Regions from separate parts of the Streptomyces hundungensis genome, predicted to be linked through region 1. Evidence: riboswitches for the same ligand, from Rfam matches in the RefSeq annotation. Region 1 holds a riboswitch; the other holds the start of a gene.

Region 1 (7,324 bases):
CCTGGCCGGGCGTCCTGGACGCGCTGCTCAGCGGCACCGACCAGAGCGCGGACGTCACCGCCTGGGCGATGGACCGGATCATGCGCGGCGAGGCCACCGACGCCCAGATCGCGGCCTTCGCGGTGGCCCTGCGCGCCAAGGGCGAGACCGTCGCCGAGATCACCGGTCTGGTACGCACCATGTACGAGCACGCCAACCTCATCGAGGTGCCGGGGCCCAGCGTGGACATCGTCGGCACCGGCGGCGACGGCGCCAAGACGGTCAACATCTCCACCATGTCGGCGATCGTGGTGGCCGGCACCGGGGCCAAGGTCGTCAAGCACGGCAACCGGGCGGCCTCCTCGGCCAGCGGCGCCTCCGACGTCCTGGAGAAGCTCGGCGTCAACCTCGACCTCACGCCCCGGCGCGTCGCCGAGGTCGCCGAGGAGGCCGGCATCACGTTCTGCTTCGCCGTGAAGTTCCACCCGGCGCTGCGTTACGTCGCCGCCGCCCGGCGCGAGATGGGCATCCGCACCACTTTCAACTTCCTCGGCCCGCTGACCAATCCGGCCCGGGTGCGCGCCCAGGCGACCGGCGTCGCGGACGCGCGGATGGCGCCCATCGTGGCGGGCGTACTGGCCGAGCGGGGCTCCTCCGCCCTGGTCTTCCGGGGCGACGACGGCCTCGACGAGCTGACCACCACGGGCACCTCCCGCATCTGGGTGGTGCGCGGGGGCGAGGTCCGCGAGGAGGCGTTCGACCCGCGTCACGTCGGCATCGAGACCGTGCCCATCGAGGCGCTGCGCGGCGCGGACTCCTCGTACAACGCCGATGTCGCCCGCCGCCTCCTCGGGGGCGAGCGCGGGCCGGTGCGGGACGCGGTGCTCCTGAACGCGGCCGCCGCCCTCGTCGCCCTCGAACCGGGGGAGGGCCCGCTCGCCGAGCAGATCGGCGCCGCGATGGCGCGGGCCGCGGAGGGGATCGACTCCGGGGCGGCCCAGCGCACCCTGGAGCGCTGGGTCGCGGCCAGCAACGCCTGAGCGCGGGCGGGGCGGTACGGGTCCGGGCCGATCCGCGCCGAGCGCGGTGGGTCCGGCCGTACGGGTGTGACTCAGGGCGCAGTCCGGATCGCGGACTGCGTCTTGCGTCCGCCGGGAGCTGTGGCAGGATGCTCTCCAAGGTCATGAGTGACAGCGATTTAGGCCCCGGCTCGCTGTCCGGCAACCCTCCGTCCGTGGCGGGGTGCCCCGGGTGAAGACCAGGTCGTAGGCAGCAAGGCCTACGGCAAGCGCGGACCCCTGGACATCGCGTGATGTCACAGCCCTGGGGTCCTGGTCCTCAAGGGAGCAGTCTCGTGAGCAAGCGAATGCGATAGGGCGTACCGCCCCTTCTTCCCACCTCCGCGCACCCTTCTTCGGGCTGCGTGTTCGAGGTCAACCCCGGTACACAGCACGGCAGTTGAACCCGCACCTTTGGTGTGGGGCCGCTCCGCCGTACCCGGGGTCCGAAGCCAACTCGCCTTGTCCTGCCGGGAGATACCGCCATGTCCGCACGCCCCACCGCCTCCGCGACCACCTCCGTCACCGTCGAGTCCGCCGCCGTCGAGTCCGCCGACCCCTGCTGTGCCGCGCCGCTGCCGGTGCTCGGCCGCGATGTCTCCGTGCCGCTGGTCACCGGCGGCGAGGTGACGTACGCCGCCCTCGACTACGCGGCGAGCGCGCCCGCCCTCCAGCGGGTCTGGGACGACGTCGCCGCGTACGCCCCCTACTACGGCAGCGTGCACCGCGGGGCCGGCTATCTCTCCCAGCTCTCCACCGACCTGTTCGAGAGCAGCCGCGTCACGGTGGCCGAGTTCCTCGACTGCCGCGCCGACGACCAGGTCGTCTTCACCCGCTCCACCACCGACTCGCTCAACCTGCTCGCCAAGGCGCTGCCGGCCGACTGCCAGGTCTTCGTCTTCGAGACCGAGCACCACGCCTCGCTGCTGCCGTGGCAGGACGCCCGCGTCACCTACCTCAACGCGCCGCGCACCCCGCGCCAGGCCGTCGAGACGCTGGAGCGGGCGCTGGCCGACCGTGACCCCTACGGGCCCGCGCTGGTCTGCGTCACCGGCGCGTCCAACGTCACCGGCGAGCTCTGGCCGGTGGGCGAACTCGCCGCCGCCGCGCACGCCCACGGCGCCCGCATCGTCCTGGACGCCGCCCAGCTCGCACCCCATCACCCCGTGTCCGTAAGGGAGTTGGACGTCGACTGGATCGCCTTCTCCGGACACAAGCTGTACGCGCCGTTCGGCTCGGGCGTGCTGGCCGGGCGGGCGGACTGGCTCCAGGAGGCCGAGCCGTACCTCGCGGGCGGCGGCGCGTCCAAGAAGGTCGCCCGGCGTTCCGACGGCGGCGTGGACGTCGAGTGGCACACCACGGCCGCGCGCCACGAAGCCGGTTCGCCCAACGTCATCGGGGTCTACTCCATCGCCTCCGCGTGCAAGGCGCTCACCGAGGCGGGGTTCGACGCGCTCGTCTCGCGGGAGCGGCACCTGATCGCGAAGGTCCGCGAGGGTCTGGCGGCCGTCCCCGAGGTGCGGGTCCTGTCCCTCTTCGGGGACGACGCGCCCCGGGTCGGCGTCATCTCGTTCGTCGTCGACGGCTGGAACAGCTCGCACTTCGCGGCGGCGCTCTCCGCGGAGTACGGCATCGGGGTGCGCGACGGCCTCTTCTGCGCCCACCCGCTGGTGCGCACCCTGCTCGGCAGCGACCCCCAGGACCCGGGCGAGTGCGGGGCGCCCGAGGCGGAGCCGGGCGAGCGGTCCCTGAACGCGATCCGGGTCAGCTTCGGGGCGGGGACGCCGGATGAGCACGTGGAGCGGTTTGTGCGGGCGGTTCGGGAGTTGGTGGTGGACGGAGCGAAGTGGCGCTACCACACGGAGCAGGGCCGCTGCGTCCCCGTCGTCTAACCCCCTGGGGCTCCGCCCCAGACCCCGTGTCGCGCCTTGAGGCGCTCGTCCTCAAACGCCGGACAGGCTGAGGTGCTGGCCAGCACCGCCCCTGCCAGGGGCGCGGGGAACTGCGCGCCCAGCCCCGCACGGTCCGCAGCCGAGGGGCTCCTGGGGCTCCGCCCCAGACCCCGTTCGCGCCTGAACGGCGCTCGTCCTCAATCGCCGGACGGGCTGAGGTGCTGGCCAGCACCGAGCGCTTAAGGGGCGCGGGGAACTGCGCGCCCAGCCCCGCACGGTCCGCAGACGAAAGGGCTCCTGGGGCTCCGCCCCAGACCCCGTTCGCGCCTGAACGGCGCTCGTCCTCAAACGCCGGACGGGCTGAGGTGCTGACCAGCACCGAGTACTTAAGGGGCGCGGGGAACTGCGCGACCAGCCACGCACGGTCCGCAGCCGAAAGGGCTCCTGGGGCTCCGCCCCAGACCCCGTTCGCGCCTGAACGGCGCTCGTCCTCAAACGCCGGACGGGCTGAAGGTGCTGGCCAGCGCCGAGCATTTAAGGGGCACGGTCCGCAGGGGCGGGGGTCAGGAGTCCAGGCCGATGGCGAAGGCCGCTTCCAGGTCGTGTTGGGAGTACGTGCGGAACGCCACGTGCGTATCCGTCCCCTCCACCCCGGGGATCTTGCTGATGCTGCCGGGGATGATGTCCGCGAGGTCGTCGTGGCGGGCCACCCTGACCAGCGCGATCAGATCGTAGGTGCCGGTCACCGAGTACACCTCGCTGACGCTGTCGAGCGCCGCGATGGACTCCGCGATCTCGGGAATCCGGTCCACGCTGGTCTTGATGAGCACGATCGCGGTGATCACGGCTGGCTTTCTCCCTCGGTGGCGGCCGGACCCGCGGTCTTCACGGGCTTTCGGCGTTTCACTCTATCCGCCCCGCCGAAACGGGCCCACGCGTAGAGGAAGCCCAGGCCGAAGCCGACCAGATGGGCGAGGTAGGCCACCCCGGGCCCGGCCGAGGCGCCCTGGATCGCCAGCCATTGCAGGGCGAACCAGAAGATGAGCACGATCCAGGCGGGGAAGCGCAGGGGGAGGAAGAGGAGGAAGGGGAAGATGCTGGTCACCCTCGCCCGCGGGAAGAGGTAGAGGAAGGCGCCGAGGACGGCGGAGATCGCCCCGGACGCCCCCACCAGCGTCTGCTGCGAGCCCGCGTGCGCCGCCGCGTACGCGAAGAGCGCCAGATAGCCGGACACCAGGTAGAACAGGGCGAACTCTGGCCACCCCAGGCGCTCCTCGGCCATCGCGCCGAAGACGTACAGGAAGAGCATGTTGCCCAGCAGGTGCAGCCAGCTGCCGTGGACGAACAGGGCGGTGAGGGGGGTGAGCAGGGCGTGCGGCCGCCCCGCCATCAGTTCCGCGGGGATGACGCCCCAGCGCGCGAAGTGGTCGCTCTGGGCGCTCAGGATCGCGTCGCCCGTGCCGTACACCGGATTCAGGCCGGAGACCGGGCTCACCAGGAAGAGCAGACAGCACGCGGCGATCAGCCCGTACGTCACGGTCGGGCCGTGCACCGCGCCGCTCAGGATCGCCGTCGCCCGCCGTTTGGTCATGGGGAGAGAATGGCCCAAAGGGAGCTTTCGGTACAGACCGCCTCGCCGTGCCGGGGGCCGACGGGTAGGCCGTAGGGTTGCGGGCAGTACTCCCGCAGTTCGACGGCGCACCGCGAGATCCTGGACCATGGAAGAAGTGGAAAGAGGACGGCACCCCATGAGCACCGTTCCCCGGATGACCGCAGAGACCCGCTGGCGCTGCTCGCTCTGCGGAAACCTCACCCGTTTCGATGTCACCCGCTCGTCGAAAGTGGTCGAGTACGTCCATCTGGACCTTGCGGGAGAGCCCACGGTGGAGGAACGCGAGGTGGTCAGTGAGACCATCGAGTCGGTCCGCTGCCGCTGGTGCAACGCGGTGGACCAGATCGAGCTAGTGGACCGGCCGGGTACCGATACCGCGACCGCCTCCTGAGGGGCGGCCGCCCACGCGGTACGGATGACAGTTGGGGTGACGGATTGTGGAGCATGCAAGCGGTGCTGAACCGGCCGCTGCGGCCGGCGACGGCCCCGCCGAGGTGCTCGACCGCCCGCTGCCCGAAGGGGTGCGGCGCCGGGTCGTCGCCTTCGTCTCGGAGGCGTTCGGCGGCCTGACCGTCGCCGAACTGCCCGCCCAATTGCGGCAGTACGCCCGTTTCACCCCGACCCGGCGCGCCAAGTTCGCGGGCAACGCGATGGCCGCCGCCCTGGAGGGCGACCCGGTCTTCCGCCAGCGCATCGGCGAGCGGCTCAAGGAGTCGCAGCCGGAGCTGGCCGGGGCCGTCGAGGCGGGCTCGCCCCCCGCGGCCGCCGACCCGGTGGACGTGGCGGCCGCGGCCTATGTGCTGCGCCCGGCCGGCTGGGTGAAGCTGGTGGCCGCGGCCGGCGAGGAGGCCCAGCGGGCGTTCGCCGAGCGTGCGGAGGAGGAGGGCCGGCGCGAGGTGGAGCGCCTGCGGGAGGAACTCGCCGAGGCGCGCGAACGGATCAGGTCCGAGAACGAGACCCTGCGCGCCGAACTGCTCGCCGCCCGCAAGGAAGCCGAGACGCTCCAGCGCAAGCTGCGCAGTGCGCAGAGCGATGTGAAGCGCGGCGAGGCCGCCCTGCGCAGGACCACCGCCGAGATCGACGGCATCAAGTCCGAGGCGGCCGCGCGCGTCACCGCCGCCGAGAGCGAGACGCGCCGGCTCAAGACGCGGCTGAGCGAGGCCGAGTCCGGCCTGGAGGCGAGCCGGCGCGCGACCCGTGAGGGGCGTTCCGTCGAGGACATGCGGCTGCGGCTGCTGCTCGACACCGTCCTGGAAGGCGCCCAGGGACTGCGGCGCGAACTCGCCCTGCCGCCCGCCTCGGTACGCCCCGCCGACACCGTGGACGCGGTCGCGCCGGGCACCATGACGCCCAAGGACATCGCGGCCCGCGCCCTCTCGGAGACCGACCCGGCCCTGCTCGACCAGCTGCTCGCGCTGCCCCAGGTGCATCTGCTTGTGGACGGCTACAACGTCACCAAGACCGGCTATCCGACGATGCCGTTGGAGAAGCAGCGCCTTCGTCTCCTTGGCGGGCTCTCCGTGCTCGCCGCGCAGACCGGGGCCGAGGTCACCTGTGTCTTCGACGGCGCGGAGCTGGCCGCCCCGGTGCTGCTCGCCCCGCCCCGGGGCGTACGGGTGCTGTTCTCCAAGCCCGGGGTGACCGCGGACGAGCTGATCCGCCAGCTGGTGCGGGCCGAGCCCTCCGGTCGGCCGGTGGTGGTGGCCTCCACGGACAAGGAGGTCGCGGACGGCGTCGCGAAGGCGGGCGCCCGCCCCGTCGCCTCCCTGCTGCTCCTGAAGCGGCTTTCACGCGTCTGAGGCATTCAGGCCGTTCTGCAACTCCTGTGTTCAATGCCCGAATTCGGGTGGTCGTCGACGAGCACTCCGTCAAGTGCCCACTACTGCGCGTGGGATGACAGTAAAGAATCCTCTCAGTGACCGACTTTTTCCCATCAGGATTTGAACTGATCACAGGAAGGTCACTAGGGTCGGGGCTCGTACCTTCATGCGGTTGATCACTCGTTCGGGGTGTCCGTGAAGGGCCCGCCGATTCTGCTCTGTTCGGCGGCTGAGGAAGAAGGAGCTCGCCTTCGTGGGGTCCCACCGTCGTCCCAAGCCCGCGAGCCGCACGCGCGTGACCGTGCTCAGCGCGACCGCCGCCGCTGTCGTCGCCCTCACTTCGCAGGCCGCGCAGGCGGACCCGAAGCCCACCAAGGACGAGGTCAAGAGCAAGGTCGACAAGCTCTACGACGAGGCCGAGCAGGCGACCGAGGCGGCCAACGGCGCCAAGGAGAAGCAGGGTCAGCTGGAGAAGCAGATCGGCGAGATCCAGGACAAGGTGGCCCGCGGCCAGCAGGAGCTCAACACCCTGCGCAGCGGCCTCGGTTCGATGGCCTCCGCGCAGTACCGCTCCGGTGGCATCGACCCCTCGCTCGCCCTCTTCCTCTCCTCCAACCCGGACGACTTCCTCGACAAGGCGTCCTCCCTCGACCAGCTCAGCGCCAACCAGACCGAGGCGCTCCAGAAGATCCAGGGCAAGCAGCGCACCCTCGCGCAGCAGCGCAAGGAAGCCCAGGACAAGTTGAAGGACCTCGCCGACACCCGCCAGGTGCTCGACGACAAGAAGAAGGAAGTCCAGGGCAAGCTCGGCGAGGCGCAGAAGCTGCTCAACACGCTGACCGCGCAGGAGAAGGCCGCGCTCGCCTCCGACGAGGCCCGCGCCAACCGCTCCACCGAGCGCCCCAACCTCGGCAAGGACGTGCCCGCCTCGGGCGTCGGCGCCGCCGCCCTCGCCGCGGCCCA
Region 2 (7,324 bases), 2.3 Mb from region 1:
TCCTCGATGCGGTGCTTGCGCTCCTTGAGCTCGACCTCGGTGGCCGCGCCCGCCTTGATGACGGCCACGCCGCCGGCGAGCTTGGCGAGGCGCTCCTGGAGCTTCTCGCGGTCGTAGTCCGAGTCGCTGTTCTCGATCTCGGCGCGGATCTGGTTGACACGACCCTGGACCTGGTCGCTGTCACCGGAGCCGTCGACGATCGTCGTCTCGTCCTTGGTGATGACGACCTTGCGGGCGCGGCCGAGCAGGTCGAGACCGGCGTTCTCCAGCTTGAGGCCGACCTCCTCGGAGATGACGGTGCCGCCCGTGAGGATGGCGATGTCACCGAGCATGGCCTTGCGGCGGTCGCCGAAGCCCGGAGCCTTGACGGCGACGGACTTGAAGGTGCCACGGATCTTGTTGACGACCAGGGTCGACAGGGCCTCGCCCTCGACGTCCTCGGCGATGATCAGCAGCGGCTTGCCGGACTGCATGACCTTCTCGAGGAGCGGCAGCAGGTCCTTGACCGAGCTGATCTTCGAGTTGACGATCAGGATGTACGGGTCGTCGAGCGACGCCTCCATACGCTCCATGTCGGTCGCGAAGTACGCCGAGATGTAGCCCTTGTCGAAGCGCATGCCCTCGGTGAGCTCGAGCTCGAGACCGAAGGTCTGCGACTCCTCGACCGTGATGACGCCTTCCTTGCCGACCTTGTCCATGGCCTCGGCGATGAGCTCGCCGATCTGGGTGTCGGCGGCGGAGATGGAGGCCGTCGAAGCGATCTGCTCCTTGGTCTCAACATCCTTCGCCTGCTCCAGGAGGGCGGCGGAGACGGCCTCGACGGCCTTCTCGATGCCGCGCTTCAGGGCCATCGGGTTGGCGCCGGCGGCCACGTTGCGCAGACCCTCGCGCACCAGGGCCTGGGCGAGGACGGTCGCGGTGGTCGTTCCGTCACCGGCGACGTCGTCCGTCTTCTTGGCGACTTCCTTGACCAGCTCGGCGCCGATCTTCTCGTACGGGTCCTCGAGCTCGATCTCCTTGGCGATGGAAACACCATCGTTGGTGATCGTGGGGGCGCCCCACTTCTTCTCGAGGACGACGTTGCGGCCCTTGGGGCCGAGGGTGACCTTGACGGCGTCGGCGAGCTGGTTCATCCCGCGCTCGAGACCGCGCCGTGCCTCCTCGTCGAACGCGATGATCTTGGCCATGTGAAGTGGTCCTCCCGGACAGGGGTGGCGTTCTTCGTGGACCGCGTCGGTGCCCGCGACGGACGGCCTGCATCCCTTGTGGTTCCTTGCCCCACATGGGCTGCGGGCCTCACTGACCCGATCCAAGTTCTGTCACTCTCACTCGGAGAGTGCTAACGCCAATGATTAGCACTCGGCCCCTGCGAGTGCAAGCGAGTCTCTTGAACCGGGGGCCTTTGGTTGGGGGTGCGCCTTGTTTGGCGGGGTGCGCCTTTGCTTGGCGGGGTGCGCCTTTGCTTGGCGGGGTGCCGCCGTCCCGGGGCTTCGCTCCCCGGGCTCTCGCCCCTGGGCTCCGCCCCTTGGGGTCCGGGGGTCCTGGCCGCTGGGTGCCGGGGGCGGGCCGTGCGGTCGGGGGTTCTTTGCGCAGTTCCCCGCGCCCCTGAACCCCCTCGATCCTGCGGGCCGTGGTCGCTTCTCGCGCAGTTCCTCGCGCCCCCAAAACCCGTCTTCGTCCGCGGACCGTGCCCGCGTCTCGCGCAGTTCCCCGCGCCCCTAAACCCTCCCGATCCTGCGGACCGTGCGTGGCTGGTCGCGCAGTTCCCCGCGCCCCTAACTGCTCGGTGCTGGCCAGCGTCGGCCACCTCAGCCTGTCCGGCGATTGAGGACGAGCGCCCTTCAGGCGCGATACGGGGTCTGGGGCGGAGCCCCAGGAAGGGCCGGAGCCATCCAACCCCGCGCCTACGGGTGGGTGGGTGGGCGAACGGGGATGCTTGAAGGGGGTCGCCCCTTGGGGCGGCCCCCTTCATGCTTGCGTGCGTCGGTGGTCGATCGCGCCGAGATCAGACGGCGAGCTTGACCATGTCCGCCTGCGGACCCTTCTGGCCTTGCGAGATCTCGAACTCGACTCGCTGACCTTCTTCAAGGGTGCGGTAACCGTCCATCTGGATCGCGCTGTAGTGGACGAAAACATCCGCACCACCGTCGACCGCGATGAAGCCGTACCCCTTCTCCGCGTTGAACCACTTGACGGTGCCCTGAGCCATGCCTAACTCCCCTATTACTGGCCCTTGCACGGGACCACACTTCGCGGACCCGGGTCAGACCTGCACCCTCCGACAGGAGAGGGTGTGCGCCGGAACGCGTCGACCGCGGCTGAATGTATCTGCCCAACTGCCCTCTGCAACAGGTCAATCGGACGAGAATTCCGGGCGCACGAGGGGAGCGGAATGCCATCAATTCAACATTCCGGGGCAAGTCGGGCCGGGCAAAGCGCACTTAAGGCGCAAAGGGCTCGCATACTTTGGCACCACGTTGTCGCGTTCTCATATGCGCTCGGCGCCGGAAGCGAGGGGGCTTCCCCAACTGTACCCCGCTCAACCATGTTGAATTGCCCCCTCCGCTTCTCTTGCGGAGGGGGCAATTCCGAAAACAAACGCGGGGTTGTTCAGCCGCCCGCGACCGCCGGAATGATCGAAACACCGGCACCGTCGGGCGTGGCCGTCTCCAGGCCCTGCTCGAAGCGCACGTCGTCGTCGTTGACGTACACGTTGACGAAGCGGCGCAGCTTGCCCTGGTCGTCCAGGACGCGCGCGGCGATCCCGGTGTGGTTCTTCTCCAGGTCGGCGATGACCTCGGCCAGCGTCGCGCCCTCGGCGGCGACCTCGGCCTTGCCGCCGGTGTAAGTGCGCAGGATCGTGGGGATGCGGACGTTCACGCTCATGGTTCGGTGCTCCTAGTCGTTCGGCAGTGGCTCAGTGCTCAGCAGGCGCCACTTCAATGGCTCAATGCTCAACGAGCCCCTCGCACATGGCTCAGCGCTCAACGAGCCCCTCGCACATGGCTCAGTGGGCGAGGCCCGCGTCGCGGAAGGCGTCCAGGCTCGGGCGGATGGTGGCGGTCGCCTGGGACGTGGCGGCCACCGCGTCCAGGGTCTTGAGTCCGTCACCGGTGTTGAGCACCACCGTGGTGAGCGTGGGGTCGAGGAGACCGGCCTCGATGAGCTTCTTGGTGACGCCGACCGTCACACCGCCCGCGGTCTCCGCGAAGATGCCCTCGGTGCGGGCCAGCAGCTTGATGGCGTCCACGATCTGCTCGTCGTTGACGTCCTCCACCGCCCCGCCCGTACGGCGCGCGATGTCCAGGACGTACGGGCCGTCCGCCGGGTTGCCGATGGCGAGCGACTTGGCGATGGTGTCCGGCTTCTGCGGGCGTACGACGTCGTGTCCGGCCTTGAAGGCGGTCGACACCGGGGAGCAGCCCTCGGCCTGGGCGCCGAAGATCTTGTACGGCTTGTCCTCGACGAGGCCGAGCTTGATCAGCTCCTGGAGACCCTTGTCGATCTTGGTGAGCTGGGAGCCCGAGGCGATCGGGATGACCAGCTGGTCCGGCAGCCGCCAGCCGAGCTGCTCGCAGATCTCGTACGCCAGCGTCTTGGAACCCTCGCCGTAGTACGGCCGCAGGTTGACGTTGACGAAGCCCCAGCCCTCGCCCAGCGGGTCGCCGATGAGCTCGGAGCAGAAGCGGTTCACGTCGTCGTAGTTGCCCTCGATGCCGACGAGCTCGCCGCCGTACACCGCGGCCATGACGACCTTGCCCTGCTCCAGGTCGTGCGGGATGAACACGCAGGAGCGGAATCCGGCCCGCGCCGCGGCGGCGCCGACCGCGCCGGCGAGGTTGCCGGTGGAGGAGCAGGAGAGCGTGGTGAAGCCGAAGGCGCGGGCGGCCTCCAGGGCCTGGGCGACGACGCGGTCCTTGAAGGAGTGCGTCGGGTTGCCGGAGTCGTCCTTGACGAACAGCTTGCCGGACTCGACGCCCAGCTCGCGCGCCAGGTTCTCGGCCTTGACCAGCTTGGTGAAGCCCGGGTTCAGGTTCGGCTTGTCGGCCACGTCGGCGGGGACGGGCAGCAGCGGCGCGTAACGCCAGATGTTCTCCGGGCCCGCCTCGATCTGCTTGCGCAGCGCCTCGGGGTCGCCGAGCGGCAGGTCATAAGCCACTTCGAGCGGTCCGAAACACAGTTCGCAGGCGAAGATCGGGCCAAGTTCGAAACGCTGGCCGCATTCGCGGCAGGAAAGCCCGGACGCCGGACCGAGATCCACGGAAGTGCCGGCGGAGTCGGACGGGTTCTCGGTGGAGGTACGGCTTTCAACGGTCTGTGCAGACATGGAGGGGAGGCCCTTTCTCCTCATCTTCCTCAGGGCGAACTTCGCCATGAGACGGATTTGGCACCTTCCCTAGCCGGTGGCCTCGTGTCCTGAACAACGTGAGTACGTGATCGACGAGAACCGACTGGAGGGTTGCCGGGGCTTCAACGGGCCGTTTCCCTCTGCCCCTCTGGATGAGCGGTATTTGATTGTCGGCGGGAGGACCCCCGGCATGCGACGGTCCTTCGCGTTGTTCAAGACTGTAACCGAAGCCCTGGACGGTTGAGATAGCCGTCCGAACCGCGAGATGGATCACACGAGGAGGCCAGGAGCCGTGCTGGAAGAGGTGGAACGCTGGCTGAGCAGGCGTTCCTGGTCCGCGGCCGAGCGTCCGCTGGACCGGATGCTGGCCGCGAAACACCGCACGGGGACGACGGTCAGTGTCGTGTTGCCGGCGCTCGACGAGGAGGCCACGGTCGGCGCCATCGTGGCCACGATCCGCCGCGAGCTGATGACCGACGCGGTGCCGCTCGTCGACGAACTCGTGGTCGTCGACTCCGGCTCCCGCGACCGCACGGCCGAGGTCGCGGCCGCGGCCGGGGCCCGGGTCGTGCACCGCGACGCGATCCTGCCCCGCGTTCCCGCGCTGCCCGGCAAGGGCGAGGTCCTGTGGCGTTCGCTCCTGGTGACCAGCGGCGACGTCGTGTGCTTCGTCGACGCCGACCTGAGGGACTTCGACGCGGGGTTCGTCTCCGGCATCGTCGGGCCGCTCCTGACCGACCCGGACGTGGCCTTCGTCAAGGCGATGTACGACCGCCCCTTCGGGACCACGGTCGGGCAGGGCGGCCGGGTCACCGAGCTCGTGGCGCGCCCGCTGCTCAACCTGCACTGGCCCCGACTGGCCGGAGTGGTCCAGCCGTTGGGCGGGGAGTACGCGGCCAGGCGCTCCCTCCTGGAACGGCTGCCCTTCCCCGTCGGGTACGGGGTGGAGCTGGCGCTGCTCGTCGACGCGCTGCACACGGTGGGCCTCGACGCGCTGGCCCAGGTCGACGTGGGCGTACGCAAGCACCGCCACCAGGACGGGCAGGCGCTCGGCCGGATGGCCGCCGCGATCTACCGCACCGCGCAGCTACGGCTCTCGCGCGGCCATCTCGTACGGCCCGAGCTGACCCAGTTCGTGCGCGGCGAGCACGGCTTCGTACCGCGTACTTACGCGGTGGACACCGAGGAGCGGCCGCCGATGCGGGACATCGAGGAGTACGCGGTCCACCGGGCGGCATAGCGGCATAGGGGGCGACGGGGGGCAGGCACCAGGGGGCGGCGGTGCGGCGGGGGCCGTCGGGTGGCCGGATCCCGTCCACGGGGGCGGGCGCACGGGTGTTTGAGGGATCGCGGGGCGGGCTAGGTTCCGCAATATGGTCACCACGCACGCAGCCCCCCGGGCCCAGGTACTCCTCGCCTCCAATCGAGGCCCCGTTTCGTACGCTCTGAAGGACGACGGCTCCCTGGAGCCCAAGCGGGGCGGGGGCGGGCTCGTCTCCGGGCTCAGCGCGATCGGCTCGGACGTGGAGTCGGTGTGGGTGTGCGCGGCGCTCGGCGAGGGGGACCGCGAGGCGGTGCGGCGGGGCGTCGGTGAACACGGCGTCCGCATGCTGGACATCGATGCGGAGGTGTTCTCCGACGCGTACAACGGCATCGCCAATTCGGTGCTGTGGTTCGTCCAGCACATGCTGTACCAGACGCCGCTGGAGCCGGTCTTCGACGCGGAGTTCCGGCGGCAGTGGGCGTCGTACGAGGCGTACAACCGGGCCTTCGCCCAGGCGCTGGCGGCCGAGGCGGGGGACGGGGCGCGGGTCCTGGTGCAGGACTACCATCTCGCGCTGGTGCCCGGCATGCTCCGCGAGCTCCGCCCCGACCTGCGCATCGGCCACTTCTCGCACACGCCGTGGGCGCCGGTGGACTACTTCCGGATGCTGCCGGACGACATCGCGCGCCAGCTCCTGCGGGGCATGCTGGGCGCCGACCGGCTCGGCTTCCTGACGCGGCGCTGGGCGTCGGCGTTCATGGCGTCGGTGGCGGGGGTGCTGCCGGCGGGCGAGGGCGAGCTGTTCGGGGCGGCGGAGGGCGAATCGGGCCGGTGCTTCTTCCGGCACGCGCCGGCCGGCTCGCTTCCCGCGCGGGACACGGACATCGCCGTCCACTCGCTCGGCGCGGACGGGGACTTCCTGCGGCGGCGCTCGCACGAGCCCGACGTCGAGGAGCGGATGGCCGCGCTGCGCGAGCAGATCGGGGCCGGCCGCAAGACGATCGTGCGGGTCGACCGCACCGAGCTGTCCAAGAACATCGTGCGGGGTCTGCTCGCCTACCGGCACCTCCTGGAGGAGCACCCCGAGTGGCGCGAGCGGGTCGTGCACGTCGCCTTCGCGTACCCCTCCCGGCAGGACCTGGCGGTGTACCGGGAGTACACGGAGGAGGTGGCGCGGGTCGCCGCGGACATCAACTCCTCGTACGGTACGGAGAGTTGGACGCCGGTCGTGCTGCATGTCCAGGACGACTTCGCCCGTTCCCTCGCCGCGTACCGGCTGGCGGACGTCGCCCTCGTGAACCCCGTACGGGACGGGATGAACCTCGTCGCGAAGGAGGTGCCGGTCGTGTCGGACGCGGGGTGCGTGCTGGTGCTTTCGCGGGAGGCGGGGGCGTACGAGGAGCTCGGGGAGGATGCGTTGGTCGTGAACCCGTACGACGTGACGGGGACGGCTTCCGCGTTGTACGCGGCGCTGAGTATGGGGGAGGGGGAGCGGGGGGAGCGGACGAAGCGGTTGGCGGCGGCGGGGACGGCGTTGCCGCCGCGAGCCTGGTTCCTGGGCCAGCTGGAGGCCCTGGCCCCCTAGCCCCCTGGGGCTCCGCCCCAGACCCCGGACGCCTTTGCCCACCCGCCCGCCCGTGACGGGGGTTGGACAGCCCCGGCCCCTGGGGCTGCGCCCCAGACCCCCTTCGCGCCTCAAGGGCGCTCGTCCT

The links. A riboswitch is a leader RNA that binds a small molecule or an ion and turns the genes downstream of it on or off. The one in region 1 is predicted to bind S-adenosylmethionine.
Region 2: it holds a riboswitch for S-adenosylmethionine, as region 1 does, so the genes downstream of both, thrC (threonine synthase) here and DWB77_RS27660 (aminotransferase class V-fold PLP-dependent enzyme) in region 1, are expected to answer to the same signal.

What each region holds. Positions count from the first base shown of each region.
Region 1 covers NZ_CP032698.1:6,238,463-6,245,786, forward strand. The annotation lists gene trpD (anthranilate phosphoribosyltransferase) at 1-1,019, shown strand, start outside; SAM riboswitch class IV at 1,159-1,276, shown strand; gene DWB77_RS27660 (aminotransferase class V-fold PLP-dependent enzyme) at 1,523-2,929, shown strand; gene DWB77_RS27665 (Lrp/AsnC family transcriptional regulator) at 3,493-3,774, opposite strand; gene DWB77_RS27670 (rhomboid family intramembrane serine protease) at 3,771-4,520, opposite strand; gene DWB77_RS27675 (hypothetical protein) at 4,678-4,932, shown strand; gene DWB77_RS27680 (NYN domain-containing protein) at 4,979-6,340, shown strand; gene DWB77_RS27685 (NlpC/P60 family protein) at 6,615-7,324, shown strand, end outside.
Region 2 covers NZ_CP032698.1:3,981,855-3,989,178, forward strand. The annotation lists gene groL (chaperonin GroEL) at 1-1,187, opposite strand, end outside; gene DWB77_RS17715 (cold-shock protein) at 2,006-2,209, opposite strand; gene DWB77_RS17720 (MoaD/ThiS family protein) at 2,611-2,886, opposite strand; gene thrC (threonine synthase) at 3,008-4,327, opposite strand; SAM riboswitch class I at 4,345-4,507, opposite strand; gene DWB77_RS17730 (glucosyl-3-phosphoglycerate synthase) at 4,641-5,588, shown strand; gene DWB77_RS17735 (alpha,alpha-trehalose-phosphate synthase (UDP-forming)) at 5,722-7,197, shown strand.